DNA from 3 places in the Ancylobacter sp. WKF20 genome. Region 2 is predicted to be linked to each of the others. Evidence: predicted binding sites of a transcription regulator. Region 2 holds the regulator's gene; each other region holds the start of a gene.
What was found. The regulator PhoB, encoded in region 2, activates phosphate uptake and scavenging genes when phosphate is short. The targets are predictions, from matches to a motif close to TGTCATNNANCTGTCAT.
Positions count from the first base shown of each region.

Region 1: a site for PhoB is predicted at 4,370-4,386, ahead of AncyloWKF20_RS13025 (DUF465 domain-containing protein). Genes of this name have one in related genera too.
Region 3: a site for PhoB is predicted at 5,005-5,021, ahead of AncyloWKF20_RS07205 (cycloisomerase). Genes of this name have one in related genera too.

Region 1 covers NZ_CP121679.1:2,806,398-2,814,148, forward strand. The annotation lists gene AncyloWKF20_RS13000 (EAL domain-containing protein) at 1-1,653, shown strand, start outside; gene AncyloWKF20_RS13005 (YqgE/AlgH family protein) at 1,727-2,353, opposite strand; gene AncyloWKF20_RS13010 (protein-disulfide reductase DsbD domain-containing protein) at 2,487-3,320, shown strand; gene AncyloWKF20_RS13015 (peroxiredoxin) at 3,460-3,945, shown strand; gene AncyloWKF20_RS13020 (DUF465 domain-containing protein) at 4,007-4,213, opposite strand; gene AncyloWKF20_RS13025 (DUF465 domain-containing protein) at 4,415-4,591, shown strand; gene AncyloWKF20_RS13030 (propionyl-CoA synthetase) at 4,962-6,926, shown strand; gene AncyloWKF20_RS13035 (class I SAM-dependent methyltransferase) at 6,939-7,610, opposite strand; gene AncyloWKF20_RS13040 (cell cycle transcriptional regulator TrcR) at 7,712-7,751, opposite strand, start outside.
Region 2 covers NZ_CP121679.1:3,667,177-3,674,927, reverse strand. The annotation lists gene pstS (phosphate ABC transporter substrate-binding protein PstS) at 13-1,050, shown strand; gene pstC (phosphate ABC transporter permease subunit PstC) at 1,299-2,276, shown strand; gene pstA (phosphate ABC transporter permease PstA) at 2,287-3,120, shown strand; gene pstB (phosphate ABC transporter ATP-binding protein PstB) at 3,129-3,950, shown strand; gene phoU (phosphate signaling complex protein PhoU) at 3,970-4,683, shown strand; gene phoB (phosphate regulon transcriptional regulator PhoB) at 4,716-5,417, shown strand; gene AncyloWKF20_RS16910 (hypothetical protein) at 5,662-7,065, shown strand; gene AncyloWKF20_RS16905 (methylated-DNA--[protein]-cysteine S-methyltransferase) at 7,081-7,751, opposite strand, start outside.
Region 3 covers NZ_CP121679.1:1,567,912-1,575,662, reverse strand. The annotation lists gene AncyloWKF20_RS07220 (cyclic nucleotide-gated ion channel) at 907-2,319, shown strand; gene AncyloWKF20_RS07215 (hypothetical protein) at 2,500-3,489, opposite strand; gene AncyloWKF20_RS07210 (NADP-dependent isocitrate dehydrogenase) at 3,647-4,858, opposite strand; gene AncyloWKF20_RS07205 (cycloisomerase) at 5,101-5,943, shown strand; gene AncyloWKF20_RS07200 (RNA methyltransferase) at 6,092-6,928, shown strand; gene murI (glutamate racemase) at 7,031-7,751, shown strand, end outside.

The DNA.
Region 1 (7,751 bases), 860 kb from region 2:
GTGCATGACAACCTGACCGGCCTGCCCAACCGCGAGCTGTTCCTCGACCGCCTCGCCTCCGCCAACGGCTTCGTGCGCGCCGACGACACGCTGAAGCCGACGATCATGCTGATCGACCTCGACCGCTTCAAGCAGGTCAATGCCAGCCTCGGCATGCCGGCGGGCGACTCGATCCTGCTCACCGTCGCGCGCCGGCTGATGCGCCTCACCAAGCAGCAGGATACGCTGGCGCGGCTCGGGAGCGACCATTTCGCGCTGATCCTGCTCTCGGAGAAGGACCCCGAGCGCATCACCGCCTTCGCCGACACGCTGCGTCGCACGCTGCGCGCACCCATCACCTTCGGCGACCGCGAGATCTTCATTACCGCCTCCATCGGCCTGCTGCTGGCCGACGGGCAGAAGCGCGCGCCGAACGAGATGCTGAAGGACGCGGAACTGGCGATGTATTTCGCCAAGCGCGTCGGCGGCGACCGCATCGAGGTGTTCCGCCCGAGCATGCGCACGCACAAGCTCGACCGGCTGACCATGGAAGCCGATCTGCGTCAGGCGCTGGAGCGCGGCGAGATCAACATCGTCTATCAGCCAGTGGTCGACCTCGCGACGCGCTCCATCGCCGGCTTCGAGGCCGTGGCGCGCTGGCTGCACCCGACCCTCGGCACGCTCGGCCCGGACGATTTCTTCTCCATCGCCGAGGATACCGGCCTCATCGTCGACATCGACCTGTTCCTGCTCGACAGCGCCGCCCGCCAGCTCGGCGGCTGGCAGCGGGGCATGCGCGGCGAGCCGATTTTCGTCTCGGTCAACATCTCCTCCCGGCAGATGCTGCGGCACGACCTGTTGCAGGACATCAAGGCCATCCTCGCCCGCAACGTCGTCGCCCCCGGCACGCTGAAGCTGGAACTGGCCGAGTCGCTGGTGATGGAGAACCCGGAATATGCCGCGCAGATCCTGATGCGGATGCGCGAGCTCGGCGCGGGCCTCTCGCTCGACGATTTCGGCACCGGCTACTCGTCGCTGGCCTATCTCCAGCGCTTCCCCTTCGACACGATCAATGTCGACCGCACCTTCATGAAGGCGCTGGGGCGCAACGGCAACAAGGCGCAGCGGCCGGTGATCCTGCGCACCATCATCAACATGGCGCATGATCTCGGCATGGATATCGTCGCCGAGGGCATCGAGAGCGAGCAGGCCGCCGCCGCCCTCGCCAAGCTCGGCTGCCGCTATGGCCAGGGCAAGCTGTTCGGCGAGCCGCTGACCGCCGAGGAGGCCCGCAAGCGCCTTCAGCCGGAGGCCGCCCCCGCCTCGCTCGGCGGCCGACTGCTGGCGCGCGGCAAGGGCAAGGACGTCGCCAAGGATGGCGACACGACGACGGGCCAGCCGGCCACGGCCCCGGTGCGGGCGGCTCCTGCTGGCGCAGCCGCGCCCCGTCCCGCGCGTCCGGCGCCCCCGCCGAACGGCACGCCGCGCCCCGCCGCCAATGGCGCCCCGGCCCGGCCGGCGCCCGCCACGCCGCCGACCGTCGCCGTGCCGCGCGCGGCGCAGGGCAATGGCGCGCCGGGCGACGCTGGACGTGCGCCAGTTGCACCCGCCGGCGCCCCCCAGGAGGGGCCAGCGAGCGTTCCTGCGACGGTGAAGGCCCCGCCTTCGAGCTGACGCGGCGGGCGCGGGGCATGGACGTCCGCGCCGGAATGCCCATTGTGATCGAATTGGAAAAAAGCCCGCGCCGTCAGGCGTGGCCGGCTTCCGAGGACAGCATGCCCGGATCAATGCCGATCTTGCGCAGCGCCAGCTCATATTTGGCGCCGGCATCGGCGTCGAACACCAGCGAACTGTCGGCCGGGCAGTGCAGCCAACCATTCTGCTGGATCTCGTTCTCCAGCTGGCCCGGCGCCCAGCCGGCATAGCCGAGCGCCAGCACCGCGTTGGCGGGCCCGCCGCCGGCTGCGATCGCCTTGAGAATATCGAGCGTCGCGGTAAGGCAGATGCCGTCATCGATCGGCAGCGTCGAATCCTGGATGAAGAAATCCGCGCTGTGCAGCACGAAGCCGCGCCCGGTCTCCACCGGCCCGCCCTTGAGCACCCGCACCCCGCCGGCGCTGCGCGGCAAATGGATGCGCTCATCCTGCGGGATGACGTCGAGCTGCACGAGCAGATCGGTGAATTTGATGTTGCTGGCGGGCTGATTGACGATGATGCCCATCGCCCCCTCGGGCGAGTGTGCGCACAGATAGATCACGGCGCGCGCGAAACGCTCGTCGCGCATGCCCGGCATGGCGACCAGCATCTGCCCTTCGAGAAAGGTTCCGCTCGAACCGCCGCCGGAACCTCCACGGCCTTCCCGTCCGATCCACATGAGGGAAAGCGTAAACCTCGCCGGGGCATTTTCAAGCCCCGCCGGGCGTGGCCACCCGCCGCGCCAGGGCCCTCACACGAAAGTGCGGCGCGTCCGCTTTCCATGCGCCGGCCGGCAGGGTATCGCCTCAATCATGCTTGTCCGTCGCGCCCTCCTCCTCGCAGCCCTCGCCACCGCTGGCCTTGCGGCGCCCGCGCGCGCGGAGCTCGCCTCGACCTGGTCGGCGCCCTCCGGCACGGCGGTGCGGCTGGTCGCGGCCTCCGAGGGAGGCGCGCTCATCGGCGGCGTGCAGATCCGCCTGACGCCCGGCTGGAAGACCTATTGGCGCTATCCGGGCGACGCCGGCGTGCCGCCGCGCTTCGACTGGTCGGGATCGAGCAATGTCGGCGCGGTCGAGGTGCTCTGGCCGGCGCCCGTGCGCTTCGACGAGGGGGGAAGCCTCTCCATCGGCTACAAGAGCGACGTCACCCTGCCCTTCAAGATCACCCCGCGCGAGGCCGACAAGCCGGTGGAACTGCGGCTCGCGCTTGATTTCGCGGTCTGCGAGAAGATCTGCCAGCCCGCCACCGCCAATGTGACGCTCGACGTGCCCGCTGGCGGCGCCGGAGCGCCCTCGCCGACCCTCACCGCCGCCCTTGCCGCCGTACCCCATACAGCCGCCCTGGGGGCCGGTGCCGCGCCGGCCATTGAGAGCGCGACGCTGGAAGGCAGTGGCGAGCAGCGCCGCATCCGAATCCTCGCCCGCGTCGGCGATGCCGGCACGGCCGATCTGTTCGTCGAGGGACCGGACGACAATTGGGCCCTGCCGCTCCCCGAGCGCAGCGCCGGGCCGGACGGGCGCGCGGTGTTCACGCTGCCGGTCGATGGCGTGCCCTCGGGCAGCGACATCGCGGCGACGCCGCTGCGCTTCACCCTGACCGACCGCGCCGGCGCGGTCGAGGTGACGGCCCCGCTTTCCGCCCCCTGATACGGCTTCCCGCGACGCGGGAAATGGCTATTCTACCATCGCCCGGCCGACCGGCGGCCCGTGCCCGCGACGGCGCGGCCTGCCGGCTGGCCTGAACGATCCCGCGCATATCCGTCTTCGCGCACGAAAGGAAACACCCATGACGATCAAGGTCGGCGATCAGCTGCCTAGCGCCACCTTCCGCATCGCCACCGCCGACGGGCCGGTGCCGACCTCCACCGAGGAGTTCTTCAAGAACAAGAAGGTCGTGCTCTTCGCGGTGCCCGGCGCCTTCACGCCCACCTGCCACAAGAACCACCTGCCGAGCTTCATCGCCCGCGTGGACGATTTCCTCGCCAAGGGCGTCAGCACCATCGCGGTGACCGCCGTGAACGACCCCTTCGTCATGGAGGCCTGGCAGAAGGCTTCCGGCGCCAGCGACAAGATCGTGTTCCTGTCGGACGGCAATGGCGAGTTCGCCAAGGCGCTCGGCCTCGAGCTCGACGCCTCCGGCGCGGGCCTCGGCCTGCGCTCCAAGCGCTACTCCATGCTGGTGGATGACGGCGAGGTGCTCATCCTCAATGTCGAGCCGGTGCCGAGCAAGGCCGACACGACCAACGCCGACGTGCTGCTCACGCAGTTCTGATCGCGCCGCCGCTGATACCATCCCGGCCGCGTGCCGGGATGGGTGCGGCGCAGCATCACGCTTACGCGATGATGTCGGGGCAGATCTGGTCCTCGACGAAGCTGATGCGATCCTTCAGCACCAGCTTGCGCTTCTTGAACCGGGCCAATTGAAGCTGATCGCTGCCAGGCATCTGCTGCAGCGTCGCAATAGCCGCATCGAGATCGCGATGCTCCTGCTTCAGGCGCTCGAGGAGAGCCCTCAGCTCGGTTTCCTCATCCGCCGTTATCTGTGTCAAACGCTCGACCCGCGACCCGACTCGCTCCGGTTTGTCGAAGCTTGGCACCAAGTATTGCCGCCAAGGCCGCCCCCTGCAACATCCCCGAACGGCGGACTGGCCATGCTGCGGCGCAGCGCATCGTTTCGTCGACAGCTCGCGGCTTACGTGACACACTCATGACGCTCGTTTCCGAATGACAGGGAGATGCCCATGTCTTTGCAAGCGCATGTCGCGGAACTGGAAAGGCGTCATCAGGCGCTGGAGAAGGAACTGCGTGAGGAGATGACCCGCCCGTCGTCCAATGATGTACGGGTGGCCGATCTGAAACGGCGGAAGCTTCATCTGAAAGATGAAATCTCGCGGCTCAAGGGCGCGACGCTGCATTAAGGCCAAGCCCGTACCGGTGGCTTCATTCTGATCGAGATGAAGGACCGCCTTCTGCCGGACGCGAGCAGATAACGCCGCGAAGGTCGAGCAACTTTCGGCGAGAATGCTCCGGGGCCAGTGCTCGCGACCCGAGCGAGTGCGGCCCGTATGGACGGCAGCCAGGCCCACCGGGCACCCGCCCGTGAACAACGCGAAAGAACTCCGCCGCCGGCCTGACAAGGGCCGGCGGTTCGCGTTTCAGCCTCCCCATGGGGACATGACGCAGGGTCGACCAAGGTCGTACGCATTTGAGCGTTCTTGAATCCCCGCCTGCTACCCGTGAAATTGAGGGCAACAGAAGAAAAATCGCCCCTGCTGGGAGAACGCCACCATGAGCGCCGCTGCACCTGCGCCTGCGACCGACCCCGTGCGCCCTCCTTCGGGCGGCTACGCCGCCCTCCACGCCCGCTCCATCGCCGATCCGCGAGGCTTCTGGGGTGAGGCCGCCGAGGCCATCGACTGGATGGAGCCGCCGCGCCGCGTGTTCGATCCCGAAGCCGGGGTCTATGGGCGCTGGTTCGCCGGCGGCGTCACCAATGTGTGCCACAACGCGGTCGACCGGCACGTCGCGGCCGGGCGGGGGGCGCAGGCGGCGATCCTCTATGACAGCCCGGTGAGCGGCACCAAGCGCGCCATCACCTATGCCGACTTGCAGACCGAGGTGGCGACACTGGCCGGCGTGCTGCGCGCCATGGGCGTGGAGGCCGGCGACCGCGTCGTCATCTACATGCCGATGATCCCGGAAGCCGTGTTCGCCATGCTGGCCTGCGCGCGCATCGGGGCGGTGCACTCCGTCGTGTTCGGCGGCTTCGCGGCGGCGGAGCTGGCGAGCCGCATCGACGATGCGCAGCCGAAGATCGTGCTCTCCGCCTCCTGCGGCATCGAGCCGAGCCGCATCGTCCATTACAAGCCGCTGCTCGACCTCGCCCTCACCATCGCCACCCACAAGCCAGCGGCCTGCCTGATCTTCCAGCGCCCGCAGGTCGAGGCGAGCCTTGTGCCGGGCCGCGATCAGGACTGGGCGACGCGCCGCGCCGAGGCTCTCGCCAGCGGCGTCAGCGCCGCCTGCGCGCCGGTGGCGGCGACCGATCCGCTCTACATTCTCTACACCTCCGGCACGACCGGAAAGCCCAAGGGCGTGGTGCGCGACACCGGCGGCTACATGGTGGCGCTGCGCTGGTCGATGGACGGGCTCTATGGCGTGGCGCCGGGCGAGGTGTTCTGGTCGGCCTCCGACATCGGTTGGGTGGTCGGCCATTCCTACATCGTCTACGCCCCGCTGCTCACCGGCTGCACGACGGTGCTCTATGAGGGGAAGCCGGTCGGCACGCCCGATGCCGGCGCGTTCTGGCGGGTAATTGAAGAGTACAAGGTCGCCGCGCTGTTCACCGCGCCGACCGCGCTGCGCGCGATCAAGAAGGAAGACCCCGAGGGTCTTCTGATGAAGGACTATGACCGCTCCTCGCTGCGCACCCTGTTCCTCGCTGGTGAGCGGGCGGACCCGGACACGGTGGAATGGGCCAAGGCGAAGCTCGGCGTGCCCGTGGTCGATCACTGGTGGCAGACCGAGACCGGTTGGGCCATCGCCGGCAACCCGGTCGGCATCGAGCCGCTGGAGGTGAAGGTCGGCTCGACCGGCGTGCCGATGCCCGGCTATCAGGTCGATATTCTCGACGAGGGCGGCCATCCCGTCGCCGCCAACCGGATGGGCTCCATCGCCATCAAGCTGCCGCTGCCGCCCGGCTGCCTGCCCACGCTCTGGCGGCAGGATGAGCGGTTCCGCGAGAGCTACCTCATCGACTATCCCGGCTACTACAAGACGGCGGATGCCGGCTTCTGCGACGATGACGGCCAGCTCTTCATCATGGGGCGCACGGACGACATCATCAATGTCGCCGGCCATCGCCTTTCCACCGGCGGCATGGAAGAGGTGCTCGCCGCGCACCCGGATGTCGCCGAATGCGCGGTGATCGGCATTCATGACGAGCTGAAGGGCGAGGTGCCCTGCGGCTTCCTGGTGCTGAAATCGGGCGTCACCCGCTCGCCGGCGCAGATCGAGACGGAGATCGTCGCGCTGGTGCGCGAACGGATCGGCCCGGTCGCCGCCTTCCGGCTGGCGATCACGGTGAACCGCCTGCCCAAGACGCGCTCCGGCAAGATCCTGCGCGGCACGATGAAGAAGATCGCCGACGCGCAGAGCTGGAACATGCCGGCGACCATCGACGATCCGGCGACGCTGGACGAGATCGCCGCCGTGCTCAGCGCGCGCGGCCTCGCCAAGGTGAGCGCGGCGTAGGGGACGGCGCGCTCAGGCGCGAGCGACCCAGCCGCGGAAGGTGAAGCCGGCATAGAACAGGGCGACATCGCGGAAACCGGCGTCGCGCAGCAGCGCCTCGTCTTCGGTAGGCGAGAGAACCGGCAGGCGATCGCCGATGGTGGCGCCCGCCCGTTCCGCCTGCGCCCGCGGAACGCCGGAGGACGCTGCAAAGGCGGCGTAGCGGGCGAACCAGAGCGCCCGCTCCGCGTCATCGCCGGGAATGCTGTGATGGGCGGTCACGAAGGGGGCGCCCGGCTTCAGCCGCTCATGCACCGCGCGTAGCGTCGCAGCCCGCTCGGCCGGCTGGATGAAATGAAGCGTGAGCAGGCAGGCGGCCCCGTCGAACGGGCCGGCCGGCGCGGTATCAATATAGCCTTCATGCAGGCGGACGCGCCGGGCGTGCACACCCAACGTCGCCTCGGCGAGACGGAGCATCTCGGCCGAAGGATCGACCCCATCGAAATGCCAGCCCGGTTGGGCATCGGCGAACGCCTTCAGCTCCAGCCCGCCGCCGGCCCCGAGCACCAGAATGTGGGCGTCCGGCGGCGCGCGCTCGGCAAGCAGCAGCATCGCCATCCGCTGAAGATCGAGAAAGCCGGGCACAAGACGGCGCGGGCCTTCGGCATAGCGCGCCACCGCAGCAGGATCATCGAAAACACTCATTGGAACCTCACGGGGCCGAGATGGCAATGATGCCGTCGCGACAAATGAAAAGGGGCGCCCGAGCGCCCCTGATCGTCATGAGACACGAAGGAGGCGACGCCTCACTCCTCCTCGGCCGCGCTCTTGCGCGAACCGCCGAGC
Region 2 (7,751 bases):
AGGAGAAGACCCTTGAAGCTCACCCACATCCTCGGCGCTGCGCTGTCGCTCAGCCTCACGCTGCCGGGCGCCGCCTTCGCGGCCGATATCAACGGCGCTGGCGCGTCCTTCCCCGCCCCGGTCTATCAGGCCTGGGCTGCGGCCTATAAGGAGAAGACCGGCACGGGCCTGAACTATCAGTCGATCGGCTCCGGCGGCGGTCAGAACCAGATCGTCAACCGCACCGTCGATTTCGGCGCCTCCGACGCGCCGATGAAGGACGACAAGCTGGTCGAAGCCAACCTGCTGCAGTTCCCGACCGTGATCGGCTCGGTCGTCGCCATCTTCAACCTCGACGGCGTGGACAGCCTCGTCCTCTCCGGCCCGGTGCTTGCCGATATCTATCAGGGCAAGATCACCAAGTGGAACGACGCCAAGATCGCCGAGCTGAACAAGGGCGCCAAGCTCCCCGACCAGGCGATCGTGCCGGTCTACCGTTCGGACTCGTCGGGCACCTCCTTCGTGTTCACCTCCTACCTCGCCGCCGCCAGCGGCGACTGGAAGTCGAACGTCGGCGCCGCTTCTTCCGTCCAGTGGCCGACCGGCGCGGGCGCCAAGGGCAATGAAGGCATTGCTGGCACCGTGAAGAACACCAAGGGCGCCCTCGGCTACGTCGAGTTCGTCTACGCCGCCGCCAACAAGCTCTCGGCCGCCGATCTCGTGAACAAGGCCGGCAAGGTCGTGAAGCCCGAGACCAAGGCGTTCGTCGAGGCCGCCGCCGCCGCCGACTGGAAGGGCGCGAAGAACTTCGCCGCCTCGATGATCGACACCGCCGGCCCGGGCGCCTGGCCGATCACCTCCGCCACCTACATCCTGCTGCCGAAGAACCCGACCAACGCCGCCCAGTCGGCCGACGTCATCAAGTTCTTCAACTGGGCCTACACCGCCGAGGGCGACGCCATCGCCGAGAAGCTGCACTACATCCCGCTTCCCGACGCCGTCGTCACCGACATCAAGAAGGCCTGGTCCGCCGAGGTCAAGGCCGACGGCAAGGCCGTCTGGACCAACTGATCGGATCCCGATCCCTGCCGAAGGGGCGGCCGTTGCGGCGGCCGCCCCTTTTGTGTCAGTGCTAGGCGCTCACCAGCCTCTCCCGGCACCGCCGCCTTCCGACGGCGGCCCGACAACGACCCGAACCGACGAACCGACACGTTTTTCGAGCACCCGCCCGACATACGGGCCGCCCGAGCCCGGTCCCGGATGCCGGCCGTAAAGGTCGCCCGCGGGGCCCCCACCGGCGCCGTCAGGATCACAGGAACATGGACGCCACTCTCACCGGAACGCAGGCGAGTTCGGTCATCGCCACCGCACACAAGCCGACCGGCCGCATCAGCGATCCGATCTTCGTCGCCCTGCTCTGGGCCAGCGGGATCTTCGTGCTGATCCTGCTCGGCCTCATCATCGCCATGCTGTTCGAGGGCGGGCTGCCCGCGCTGAAGGAATTCGGCATCAGCTTCCTGTGGTCGACCTCGTGGAACCCGGTGACCGAGCGTTTCGGCGCCGGCGTCATGGTGTCGGGCACGCTGTTCAGCGCCGTCATCGCCGTCATCGTGGCGCTGCCGCTGTCCTTCGGCATCGCCTTCTTCCTGACCGAGATCGCGCCCGGCCCGCTGCGCCGGCCGATCGGCGTCGCCGTCCAGCTTCTGGCCGCGATCCCCTCCATCATCTATGGCATGTGGGGCTTCTTCATCGTCGTGCCGCTGATGGCCGCCTATGTGCAGCCGCCGCTGATCGAACTGCTCAGCCCCATCCCGTTCATCGGCGCGCTGTTCCAGGGCCCGCCGCTCGGCGCCGGCATGCTGACCGCCGGCCTGATCCTCGCGCTGATGATCCTGCCCTTCATCACCGCCATGTTCGTCGAGGTGCTGGAATCGGTGCCGCCGATGATCAAGGAATCGGCCTATGGCGTCGGTGCCACCACCTATGAGGTCTACCGCAACGTCTCGGTGCCCTATGGCCGTGCCGCCATGGTCGGCGCGGTGATGCTGGGCCTCGGCCGCGCGCTGGGCGAGACGATGGCCGTGACCTTCGTCATCGGCAACGCCACGCGCATGAGCGCCTCGCTCTTCGCCCCTGGCGCCACCATCGCCTCGACCATCGCCAACGAGTTCCCGGAAGCCTCGCAGGGCTCGCTGAAGCTGCAGGCGCTGCTGGAGCTCGGTTTCATCCTGTTCGTCATCTCCTTCATCGTGCTGGCGCTCTCGCGCCTGCTGGTCCGCTCGAAACTCAAGGGCTGAGGGAACGCCGATGTCATCGCTCGCCCGCCGTCGCGCCACCGACTACACGGTCAAGGCCATCTCCACCGGCTTTGCCGCCCTGTCGCTGGTGCTGCTCGCCTGGATCCTGTGGACCCTGCTCTCGCGCGGCCTGCCCGCGCTCGGCCCGCACGTCTTCACCAAGATCACCGCGCCGCCCGGCGCGGGCGGTGGCCTGCTCAACGCCATCGTCGGCTCGCTGATCCAGATCGGCGTCGCCCTCGTCATCGGCACGCCGATCGGGCTGATGTGCGGCACCTTCCTCGCCGAGAACGGCCGGGGCACGCAGATCGCCAACGCCGTGCGCTTCGTCAATGACGTGCTGCTCTCGGCGCCCTCGATCCTCATCGGCCTGTTCGTCTACCAGCTCCTCGTCGTCCCGGTCGGTGGCTTCTCCGGCTGGGCCGGCTCGATCGCCCTGGCGATCCTGGTCATCCCGGTCGTGGTGCGCACCACCGAGGACATGCTGAACCTGGTGCCGATCGGCCTGCGCGAGGCGGCCTTCGCGCTCGGCGCGCCGCAGTGGAAGGTCGTGACCTTCATCACCTGGCGCGCGGCCCGCGCCGGCATCGTCACCGGCATCCTGCTGGCCGTCGCCCGCGCCGCCGGCGAGACCGCGCCGCTGCTGTTCACCTCGCTCGGCAATAATGGCTGGTCGATCAGCCTCAACGCGCCGATGGCCTCGCTGCCGATCGCCATCTATCAGTACGCCGCCAGCCCCTTCGAGGACTGGGTCGCCCTGGCCTGGGCCGGCGCGCTCATCATCACCGTCGGGGTGCTGACCCTGAACATTCTTTCCCGCCTCGTCCTGGCGAAGATGAAGTGAGACGGACCATGAATTTCGCTGCTGAAACGTCGATCGACATCGCCTCCGCCGTGAACCGCGCCACCGCGCCGTCCGCCGAGCCCAAGCTCAAGGTCGAGGGGCTGAATTTCTTCTATGGCGACAACCACGCCCTGAAGAACATCAATTTCGAGATCCCCGAGAAGCGCGTCACCGCGATGATCGGCCCCTCGGGCTGCGGCAAGTCCACGCTGCTGCGCATCTTCAACCGCATGTACCAGCTCTATCCGGGCCAGCGCGCGGAAGGGAAGATCCTGTTCGACGGCGTCGACCTGCTCTCCAAGGAGCTGGACTCCACCGTGGTGCGCTCGCGCATCGGCATGGTGTTCCAGAAGCCGACGCCCTTCCCGATGTCGATCTATGACAACATCGCCTTCGGCGTGAAGCTGCATGAGCGGCTCTCCAAGGCGCAGATGGACGAGCGCGTGGAGTGGTGCCTGCGCAAGGCGGCGATCTGGGAGGAGACCAAGGACCGTCTCCACACCTCCGCGCTCGGCATGTCCGGCGGCCAGCAGCAGCGCCTGTGCATCGCCCGCACCATCGCCGTGCGCCCGGAAGTGATCCTGCTCGACGAGCCCACCTCGGCGCTCGACCCGATCTCGACCTCGAAGATCGAGGACCTGATCGACGAGCTGAAGCAGGAATTCACCATCGTCATCGTGACGCACAACATGCAGCAGGCGGCGCGCTGCGCCGACATCACCTCCTTCTTCTATCTCGGCGAGCTGATCGAGGTCGCCGCGTCGAACGAGATCTTCACCAATCCGCGCGAGGCCCGCACCCGCGACTACATCACCGGCCGCTTCGGCTGAGCCGGCAGAGGAGCCTCCCATGACCGAACATATCGTTTCGTCCTTCGACGCCGACCTCAAGGAACTCAGCCGCCGCGTGGTGGAGATGGGTGGTCAGGCCGAGCGCCTCGTCGCGGATTCGGTCGAGGCGCTGGTCAAGCGCGACACCGAGCTCGCCCAGAAGGTGATCGTGCTCGACGGCCCGGTCGACCTGCTCCAGCGCGAGATCGAGGAAAAGGCCATCCTCACCATCGCCCGCCGCCAGCCGCTGGCCGGCGACCTGCGCGAGATCGTGGCCGCCATGCGCATCGCCAACGACCTCGAGCGCATCGGCGACCTCGCCAAGAACACCGCCAAGCGCGTGCTGGCGCTGACCGGCGAGTTCCACCCGCAGAAGCTGGTGCGCGGCGTCGAGCACATGTCCGGCATGGTGCTGGAGCAACTCAAGATGGTGCTGGACTCCTATGCCAGCCGCGACAATGACCGCGCGCTGGAAGTCTGGCGCCGCGATGGCGACATCGACGTCCTCTACACCTCGCTGTTCCGCGAACTCCTGACCTATATGATGGAGGATCCGCGCAACATCTCGCTGTGCACGCATCTGCTGTTCTGCGCCAAGAACATCGAGCGCATCGGCGACCACGCCACCAACATCGCCGAGACCGTGAACTATCTCGCCACCGGTCAGCAGCTCACCGACGAGCGGCCGAAGCAGGATACCAGCAGCCTCACCTCGCTGCCCTTCCCGGCCTGAGGCCGGCGTGACCGACGACCGGGGATGACGCCATGCCCACCAATATTCTGATCGTGGAGGATGAGGAGCCCCTCACCCTCCTGCTGCGCTACAACCTCGAATCCGAAGGCTATGCCGTCGACAGCGTGGGGCGCGGCGACGAGGCGGAGACCCGGCTGCGCGAGAGCGTGCCGGACCTCCTGATCCTCGACTGGATGCTGCCGGGCCTCTCCGGCATCGAGCTGTGCCGGCGCCTGCGGGCCCGGCCGGAGACCGAGCGCATGCCCGTTCTCATGCTCACCGCCCGCGGCGAGGAGACCGAGCGGGTGCGCGGCCTCGCCACCGGCGCCGACGACTATGTGGTGAAGCCCTTCTCGGTGCCCGAGCTGGTCGCCCGCGTGCGGGCCCTGCTGCGCCGGGCCAAGCCCGAGCATGTCTCGACGCTCTTGCGCGCCGGCGACATCGAGCTCGACCGCGAGACCAAGCGCGTCCACCGCGCCGGGCGCGAGCTGCATCTCGGCCCGACCGAATTCCGGCTGCTCGAATTCCTCATGCAGTCGCCCGGCCGGGTCTATTCGCGCGAGCAACTGCTCGATGGCGTGTGGGGCCAGGACGTCTATATCGACGAGCGCACGGTCGACGTGCATGTCGGCCGCCTGCGCAAGGCGCTCAATCGCCCGCGCCAGCCGGACCCCATCCGCACCGTGCGCGGCTCGGGCTACTCGTTCAACGAGATGTTCGCCCGCGCCCATTGAGCGGGGGCGAAGCGATGTTCGCCCCCGTGCCCTAGGCGCGGAACCTGAATGACAAGCCGCCGATCCGCGAGGACCGGCGGCTTTTTCATGAAGGCGCGGAGCCCGCGTGCCAGCCCCTACCGCGCCCCTGCCGCGTTGCCTCCCGCGGCGGGATATGAAACATCATCCGCCTACCGCGACGGTGCGCGTCTCATTCGCTCCCTGCCGGCGCGGTCCTCCCGATGGAGAGCGGATGGTCACGTCAATGTCAGCGCCCGAGAGCGCGCCTCTGCCGGAGGCAGACGCCGGCGAGGCCCGACGGGCCGATCTATGGGCCGCCTTCCTGCTGGCGGGCCTCGCGACCGCCTTTATCGCCTTCACAGTCTGGCCGGGGCTGATGTCGTTCGACAGCCTCTATGCCTACCGCCAGTCCATTGAGGGGGTCGACACGGCGCTATGGCCGCCCGTGCATGACTATCTGTTCTTCATCTTCCGGCACCTGCCCGGCAATCCCGGCGGGCTGCTGCTCTTCCAGTCCTTCGCCCTGTTCCTCTCGGCCAACCTCATCATCCGCCATCTCGCGCCATCGGCCACCGTGTCGGTCCCGCTCATGGCGATGTTCTTCGGCCTGTTCGTCGCGTTTCCCACGCTGCTCGGCGCCCTGATCGTGCTGTGGAAGGACGTGACCGTCGGCACCTTCGCCGTCATGGCGGTCGCCCTTTGGCTCTCAGGCACGCGCCGCTTCTCCTGGGCGAGATTCCTCGCGCTGTTCGCCTGCGTCACCATCTCCATCGCACTGCGCTACAACGCCCTGCCGCTGGTGCTGCCCTTCATGCTGCTGGTCGTCTGGCGGCCCGCCGGTCCCGCATCGACCGGCCGGCAGCAGGCGGCGGCCGGTCTCGGCATCGTGGTGACGCTGGCTCTTGCCTATGCGAGCACGCTCTGGCGCCTGCCGGACCTCCAGCGGCTGCCGTCGGTCGCGCCGATGATGACGAACATCAAGCTGTGGGACATCGCCGGCACCTCGGTCTGCGCCGGGCAGTCCCTGCTGACCGATGTCGTCACCCCCGGCGACCCGTTCACGGTGGAGGAGCTGCGGGCGCTGTACAATCCCCGCCATATCAACCTGACCTTCGACACGCCGCTATGGAATGAGCGCCTCGGCACCCGCTATGTGTGGCGCAGCGTGCCGGCCATCGAGCAGCGCTGGCGGGAGATTCTGGTCGCGCATCCCGGCTGCTATCTCGCCACCCGCCTTGCGGTGTTCGAGCAGCAGATGGGCCTCAACACCCCCGTCACCTATTACCCGACCCATGGCGGCATCGACGACAATCCCTACGGCTTCACCCTGGCCTTTCCCGAGCGCGCGGCCCGCCTCATCCAGATGATCGTCGAGGGCGCCAACGCGCCGTGGCGGCGTGGCTATGTGCTGGCGGGGCTTGCCCTGTTCTTCCTGCTGCCGGCGCTGTGGATCGACCGGCGGGGCGCAATACTGCCGCTCGCGCTCTATGCCGGCACGCTCGGTTTTCTGGGACTGCTCTTCGTCGCCGCCCCGGCGGGGGATGCGCGCTACATCTTCCCGCCCGGCGTGTTCGCGGCACTGGTCATCGTCACCTCGCTGGCCTGCATTGCCCGCGCGCGCCACGCGCGCCGCGTCCTAGCGCTGTAGGGAAAGACGCGCGCCTCACCCCGTCCGCTGCGGCCGCACGCGGTACTGCGCCTCGATCTCCAGCAGGCGCTGCTTGCGCCAGAGGCCGCCGCCATAGCCGGTGAGCGCGCCATCCGCGCCGATGACGCGGTGGCAGGGGATGATGAGGGCCAGCTGGTTGGCGCCGTTCGCCCGCGCCACCGCGCGAATGGCCGCGGGCGTGCCGATGCGGCGGGCGATCTCGGCATAGCTCACGCTCTCCCCCGCCGGGATGCGCCGCAGCTCCGCCCAGACGGCGCGGGTGAAGGCGCTGCCGTCGAGCGCGACGGGCGTCGCGAAATCCGCCGAGCGCCCGGCGAAGTAGGCGCCGAGCTCGGCGCGGATTTGCTCGGTCGGCGCCGTGCTGCCAATGCCGAGCGCGCCCTTCACGCCCTGGCGCAGCCGGGCGATCTCGGCCGGCAGGCCGCGCCGCTCGACGAATTCGAGCAGGTGCAGATGGGTGGGGCTGGAAATGGCGATCATGTCGCCGAGCGGCGTGCCGATCCAGTCGGCCAGCAGCCGCCCTTCGCCGGCGATGTCGCCGGGGGCGCAGCCGATCAGCCGGGCGAAGGCGGCGCGGAAGGCGCTCGCCGACTGAAACCCCGCCTCCTGCTGCGCGGCGATCACCGAGCCGCCAAGCGCCATCGTCTCGAAGCCCTCGCGCAGCC
Region 3 (7,751 bases), 2.1 Mb from region 2:
GCCTCGTGCGTTGAGGCGCCTTAGCGCCGTGTGCGGCAGTTCCATATCGCGCCGGGTCCGGTCAGGGGGCCGGGCTTTGTGGTCCAACTGTCCATGATCGCGGCGGGCAGCCGGATCACCTCCCCAAGGCATGGTCCACTTCGCGACGGGGCGTGGGTACCGTGCGACGTGTCGTGCCATCTGCGCCCGTTTCATAGCTCGCCGACGCTGCCATAGACGGGGCCTCTTGGTCGCGCGTTCCATGGCGGCGGTCCATCGACGTGTGCCGGCGCAGGGCATCGCCCCGCAGGATGACGGCGCTTGGATGCGGCGAGCCCTGGCGCGCTGTGCGCATCTGTTCTAGGGCCCGTCCGGCACCGGCCGGGCAACTGCCGACCCGCGGGGCCCGTGGAGGCTTGAAGCGCTTCGCGCGGGTGTGGCCTCTGCTGACAACGACGGTAACGATCCTCGCAGCATCACCTGAGGATCATCAAGCCAGTGGGGTGTCGGTCGTGGCATGATGGAACCTTAGCGTGATCGGCGAGGGGCAGGCCGATTCGGCGCGCGCGGCATGTCGCCGGGGAGTGGCGACCCGTGCCGCGGCGGGTGCAAGGGGTTGGCGGCGGTGGCTTCGCCGTCGCGGTGTGATGGGGCAGGGAGGCCGGAATGACGGCCCACAAGACGGGTAAGGATGCGGCGGGCAAGAGCCGCGCGTCCATGAGGGCAACGTCGCAGATGGCCACTGACGATATGGTGGCTGACGATATGGCAATGGAAGGCGGCGCGGCGAAAGACGTTGCGGCGAAGGACGTGACGTCCGTGGACGCTGCGGGGAAGGGCGTTTTGTCCGTGAATGAGGCTGCCGGCGCAGCGCCCACCGGGGAACCCATCTCCAGAGTAGTGGCGGCCAAGGATGAGGGCGTGTCCGTGGCTGCGTCCCATGACGGTGTGAATGCCTCCCCGTCGCCCGTGCCGGCCTCTGGCGAGGCGGCGCCCGTCCCTGGCGCCACGACGCAGCCGGGCCCGGCGGTGCGGCCCGGCCCGGCGGGCCGCCACGCGGCAACCGGCGGACCTGCGCCAAAGCATCCATCGGCCCGGCATGAGGGCGAGCCGGGCCCCGCGCCGGGCTCGGTGGGCTGGTGGGCGGCCAAGCGGCGGCGCTGTTACGAGATCCTTGAGCGTGATGCCGCGCATGACCGTATCGCCGAGCGGGTGAACATCGCGCTGATCGTGCTGATCGTGCTCAATGTCGTCGTCGCCGTGCTGGAGACCGTGCCGAGCCTCCTGCTGCGCGACATGCCGTTCTTCCGCAGCTTCGAGATCCTCTCGCTGGCGCTGTTCGCGCTGGAATACGCACTGCGCCTGTGGTCGGCGCCGGAGAATCCGCGTTATCGCGGGGTTGCGGCCGGGCGGGCAAGGCTGCGTCACATGGTGACGCCCGCCGCCATCATCGATCTTGTGGCCTGGTTGCCCTTCCTCATCTCGATGCTCTTCCATGTCGAGCTGCGCACGCTGGCGATCTTCCGGCTGCTGCGCTTCGTCAAGCTGGCGCGCTATTCGCCGGGCATGCAGTCGCTGTTCGAGGTGCTGCACCGCGAGCGCCAGTCGCTGATGGCCTGTTTCTGGTTGCTGGCGGCGTCGGTGCTGATCGCGGCTTCGGCCATGTATGTCGCCGAAGGCACCGTCCAGCCGCAGCATTTCGGCTCGATCCCCGCCGCCATGTGGTGGGCGATGACGACGGTGACGACGGTCGGCTATGGGGATACCTACCCGCTGACCCCGGCGGGCAAGGTGATCGCCAGCCTCACCATGATTACCGGCATCATCATGATCGCCCTGCCGGTCGGCATCATCGCCACGGCCTTTGTCGATGTCATCAAGCGGCGCGACTTCGTCATCACCTGGGGCATGGTGGCCCGCGTGCCGCTCTTCGCCGATCTCGATGCGGTGGGGATTGGCGAGATCCACAAGGCGCTGTCGGCCCATGTCGCGCAGCCGGGCGAGGTGATCGTCCGGCGCGGCGAGACCGCGCGCTCGATGTACTTCATCGCCTCCGGTGAGGTGCTGCTGGAATTCCCGCATGAGAGCGTCGTGCTCACCGAGGGGCAGTTCTTCGGCGAAATGGCGCTGGTGCGCTCGGCCAAGCGCGCGGCGACGGCGCGGGCGCGCACGCGCTCCATGCTGCTGATGCTCGACGCGGCGGATCTGAGCGAGATCATCCACCGCCACCCCGAAATCGGGGCGCGGATCGCGGCCATGGCGCGCGATGTGGCCGGGCCGCACCCGGTGGCCCGCCGATCCGACATCGCCAGCGGCGAGATCAGCGAGGAGCCGGAGTAAAGCTCGGGGGAACTGAGGTTCACGCAGCAGCTAAGTCATTGTTTGAGCGCATATGTCGCGCCCGAGCCGGAACTCTATCGCTCAGGGGAGGTGCGACGCGCTCTCTGCGCGGCGCGGCGCCCAGAGATGCGTCGCCTGGCATGCAGCAAAGGCGGCGCCGCTCACGGAAAACTGAGCCGCTTAATGAAATCGGCGCGCATTCGCCGCAACCCAGCGCGCACGCAGCTCGTCCCATTTCTGCCGGGCTTCCTCGCCTCGGTAGACGGTGAAGCAGCTGGGCGGAAAATCGAGCTCGTCGACCGGATCGTCGCCTGTCAGCAAGAGAAGGTTGTTCTCGCAGCGGCCGATCTTGTTCTTGAACGTCATCAGGCGCGCGCGGTCCCGCGGCAGTATGGCCTCCAAGGCCAGCACGCTGTTGCGGATGTTGATGCGCGGGGACCAGATCGACGTCTTGAAGAAGACGGCGCCCATGATGTTTTCGCCGGAGACGGGATCGACGGTCGCGGCCTTCAGCCCAATGAGGCTGTTGTTGATATCTAGTGTCGCTCGGGAGTCGTCGAAGCGGCAGGCCGATTTCCCGCAATTGGGCTCGACGCTTATCCCCATGAAGCAGGATTCGAGCAGCGAGTTGCGCAGTTCGAGGGACAGAAGCTGGTCGTTCTCGACACAATCATCACGCGCGCCGCTGATCCAGATGTTGGAAAGACGAAAGCTTGAGCCCTGCGGCCCGGCGATCCTCACCCCATCCCACACATTGCGTGCGTAGAAGCTGTCGAGCGTTGCGCCGTTGGTTCTGATCTCGATCGCCGCGCTGTTGCAGTAGGAGGCGCCCCAAGGGCTGTTCTGAGGAACGCGGCCAATGATGCTGCCGCCGTAGATGCGCGCCCGGCCCGGTCCTTCGACGATAAGGGGATAGCGGTTGATACGATCGGTGCCAATTCGGCAATTGCTTGATCGGGTGGGCGTGGGCGTTCGGGAATTACTCAGGATCCAGCTCTTCCCGCGCAGATCGATGCGCCGGTTCCGATCAATCGTGATCCTGGTCTGGGTGAAACTCGGCCCCACAGCCTGGGGACGGCGCCCGGTGGCGGCTGCGGCTGCCGGCAGGGAGTGCACGAGCGCGGCAACGATGCCGAGAAAAACCCAGGCCCAAAGCCGGATGCGCATCATGGCCTATCCCTTTTCGCCGGTATCCTGCGTTTGCAAGATTGACAGCTAACCGCCAAGGCCAGGCGACCAGCCCGCCGCTGGCGCCCGCGGTATGGGTCCAGGTTACCGTGCCTGGGGAACCGGGACGCGCCAAAGCGCGTCCCGGATGTTCATGGCCTCAGGCGAGGGCCTTGCCCAGATTCTCGGAGATCTTGTCGAGGAATCCGGTGGTGGAAAGCCACTTCTGGTCCGCGCCGACGAGAAGGGCGAGATCCTTGGTCATGTAGCCGCTCTCGACCGTGTCGACGCACACCTTCTCCAGCGTGGTGCAGAAATTGGCGAGTTCGGCATTGTTGTCGAGCTTGGCGCGGTGCGCGAGGCCGCGGGTCCAGGCGAAGATCGAGGCGATGGAGTTGGTCGAGGTCTCCTTGCCCTTCTGGTGCTCGCGGTAGTGGCGGGTGACGGTGCCGTGCGCGGCCTCGGCCTCCACGGTCTGGCCATCCGGCGTCATCAGCACCGAGGTCATCAGGCCCAGCGAGCCGAAGCCCTGCGCCACGATGTCCGACTGCACGTCGCCATCATAGTTCTTGCACGCCCAGACATAGCCGCCGGACCACTTGAGCGCCGAGGCGACCATGTCGTCGATCAGGCGGTGCTCGTACCAGATCTTGTTTTTCTCGAACTCGGCCTTGAACTCGGCGTCGTAGATGTCCTGGAAGATCTTGCGGAAGCGGCCGTCATACTGCTTCAGGATGGTGTCCTTGGTCGACAGGTACACCGGGTATTTGCGCATCAGGCCGTAATTCAGCGAGGCGCGGGCGAATTCGACGATGGATTCGTCGACATTGTACATCGACATCGCGACGCCGGCGCCGGGGAACTTGTAGACCTCGTGCTCGATGACCTGCCCGTCATCGCCGACGAACTTGATGGTCAGCGTGCCCTTGCCCGGAACGGTGAAGTCGGTCGCGCGGTACTGGTCGCCGAAGGCGTGGCGGCCGACGATGATCGGCTGGGTCCAGCCGGGTACGAGGCGCGGCACGTTCTTGCAGATGATCGGCTCGCGGAAGATCACGCCGCCAAGAATGTTGCGGATGGTGCCGTTGGGCGAACGCCACATCTTCTTCAGGTTGAACTCGGTGACGCGGCCCGCATCCGGGGTGATGGTGGCGCATTTGACGCCCACGCCCACGCGCTTGATCGCCTCGGCCGCATCGATCGTCACCTGGTCCTCGGTGGCATCGCGGTTCTCGACGCCGAGGTCGTAATACTCGAGGTCGATGTCGAGGTACGGGTGGATCAGCTTGTCCTTGATGTACTGCCAGATGATGCGGGTCATCTCGTCGCCGTCGAGTTCGACGACGGGATTCTCGACCTTGATCTTCGCCATGGGTTCCTACCTCGCACGGATGCAGCTTCGTAATGGGGCCTCGGCGCCGGTCCGCGCGGCCGCCGCCGGTGAAGGCGTGATACCGCGCCGCAGCGTCAAGCGAAAGCGCGGTGCGGCACGACTTTGGCGGTAAATCGTCAAACGCCTGTCGTGGCAGCTTCATCGGCCGCTGTTAGCCCCCTCGCGGATCTGCCGCGATGCACCCTGCGGGGCGCGTGCGATTACTCGGGGAGACCAAGACCATGTCGCGCCGTACCTCTGTCAGCCTTGCCCTCCTGCTGGCCGCCCTGTGCGCCTGCAGCGCCGCCGCTCAGGAGCAGCGCCCGGCCGCCGAGACGCTCACCCGCTTCGAGGTTCCCGAAGCCCGGCAGGCCGTCGCCGTGTCGGACCGCTTTTTCTACGCGATCGACAACCGCACTTTGGTGAAGCTCGACAAGACCACCGGCCAGGCGGTGGCGAAATGGGAGGGCCCGAAGGCCGGGCCGATCCTCCATCTCGACAGCGGCGTGGTGCGCGACGGCAAGCTCTACACCGCGCATTCCAATTACCCGGACTGGCCGATGACCTCCTCGATCGAGGTGTGGGACGCCGAGACGCTGAAGCATCTGGAAAGCCACAGTTTCGGCATTGATCGCGGCTCCTTCACCTGGCTCGACCGTGATCCCCAGGGCCGCTGGTGGGGCGCCTTCGCCAATTACAATCGCGTGTTCGACAAGAGCCCGGTCGCCTATGGCAACAAATACGCCACCCAGCTCGTGCGCTTCAACGCGGATTGGAGCGTCGCCGAGGCCTTCGTCTATCCCGACGCGCTGGTCGCCAAATTCCAGGATATGAGCAATTCCGGCGGCGCCTTCGGGCCCGATGGCCGGCTCTACATCTCCGGCCATGACAATGCCGAGCTCTACGTCGTCGCCCCGCCGGAGATGGGGTCGGTGATGGTGTGGCAGGAGACGATTCCCGTCGAGATCGCCGGGCAGGGCTTCGCCTTCGACCCGGCTCAGCCGGGTGTTGTGTGGGGGCTGATCCGCGGCAAGGCCGGGGCGGCGAGCCAGGTGACGGTGAGCCGCCTGCCAACCGCCAAATGAGCGCGGGCGGCGCCCGCGCTTCTGCGTGGGCTCGTGCGGGCGCTTAGCGATTTCACTCCTGGAGGAAATGCTCTAGGAGGGCGGCCATGAACGCGCCGCTCGCCCTGTCCCATTTCCGCACCTCCCTCGCCGCCACGGGGTTCGCCCGATGACCGGCGCTGGCACCAATCGCAGCCTCGACTGGCCCCAGGGTGGGCCGGTCGTCATCCTCGTCGAGCCGCAGCTCGGGGAGAATATCGGCTCGGCCGTGCGGGCCATGGGCAATTTCGGCCTGACGCGGCTGCGCATCGTCAATCCGCGCGAGGGGTGGCCGAACCCCAAGGCGGTGACCTTCGCCTCCGGCGCCGACCGCATTCTGGAAGAGGCGCAGATCTTCCCGGACCTGCGCGCGGCCATCGCCGATCTCAACTTCATCGCCGCCGCCACGGCCCGCGAGCGCGGGATGCAGAAGACGGTGATCGGCGCCGACGATTTCGCCGTCGAGGCCGGCACGCGCATCAAGGGCGGTGAGAATGTCGGGCTGCTGATCGGGCGCGAGCGCACCGGGCTCTACACCGAGGAGGTCTCCCTCGCCGACGTGATCCTCACCTTGCCGGTGAACCCCGCCTTTGCCTCGCTGAATCTCGGCATGGCGGTGGCGGTGATCGCCTATGAATGGTTCAAGCACGCCTCGGGCGGAGCGCTTCCCTTCCAGCAGCCGGACCGCTACCCGATCGCCGACAAGGCGGACCTTCTCGCCTTCTTCGATCATGTGGAGCACGAACTCGACGCGGCGCTGTTCTTCCGCTCGCCGCAGAAGAAGCCGGTGACGATCCGCAACATCCGCAACATCTTCCACCGGGTCGGGCTGACGCGGCAGGACATTGCCACGCTGCACGGCATGGTCACCGCGCTGGTGGAAGGACGCGGCCTGCGGGCGGCGCGCACCGCCGCGCGGCTGAGCGGGCAGAAGGCGCCGGCCGATGATGAGGGCGACGCCGGCTGAGATCCCCCGTGCCGGGAGGCGGTTGAGGTCGCAACGATCCGTTCACCAAGATGCGTCACACTGAGATGCGCCATAATCCCGCCCGGGATGGAGGACATTCAGATGCGCATCGAGGCTTCACCCGGCCCGGCATCCACCGGCTCCATCGGCGTCTCGTCCCCTCGTGCCAATGGGCCGTCCCGCGTGTCGTCGCCATCGCTGTCCCCCGAGACCCAGCTGCCGAGCGCGTTGCGCGCGCCGACCATCCTCGTCTTCGATTCGGGGCTGGGTGGCCTTTCCGTGTTCCGCGAGCTGGCGCGGGTGCGGCCCGATGCGCGCTTCGTCTATGCCGCCGATGACGCGGCCTTTCCCATCGGCTCCTGGGAGGAGGGCGCGCTGCTGACCCGGCTGGTCTGCGTCATCGACGCGCTGATCGCCCGCGTGCGGCCGGATGCGGTGGTGATCGCCTGCAACACCGCCTCGACGCTCGTTCTGCCGAGCCTGCGCGCGCGCCATGCCATTCCTTTCATCGGCACGGTGCCGGCGATCAAGCCGGCCTGCGAGAGCTCGCTCAGCCGGCAGGTGAGCGTGCTGGCGACGCCCGGCACGGTGAAGCGCGACTACACCCAGACGCTCATTCGCGATTTCGCCGGCAATTGCGCGGTGACGCTGGTCGGCTCGACGCAGCTCGCCGCGCTCGCCGAGGCCGCCATGGCCGGCGAGAGCGTGCCGGACGAGGCCTTTGCCGCCGAGATCGCTCCTGCCTTTGTGCGCGCGGGTAAGGCGCGGACCGATGCGGTGGTGCTGGCCTGCACGCATTACCCGCTGGTGCTCGATCGTCTCC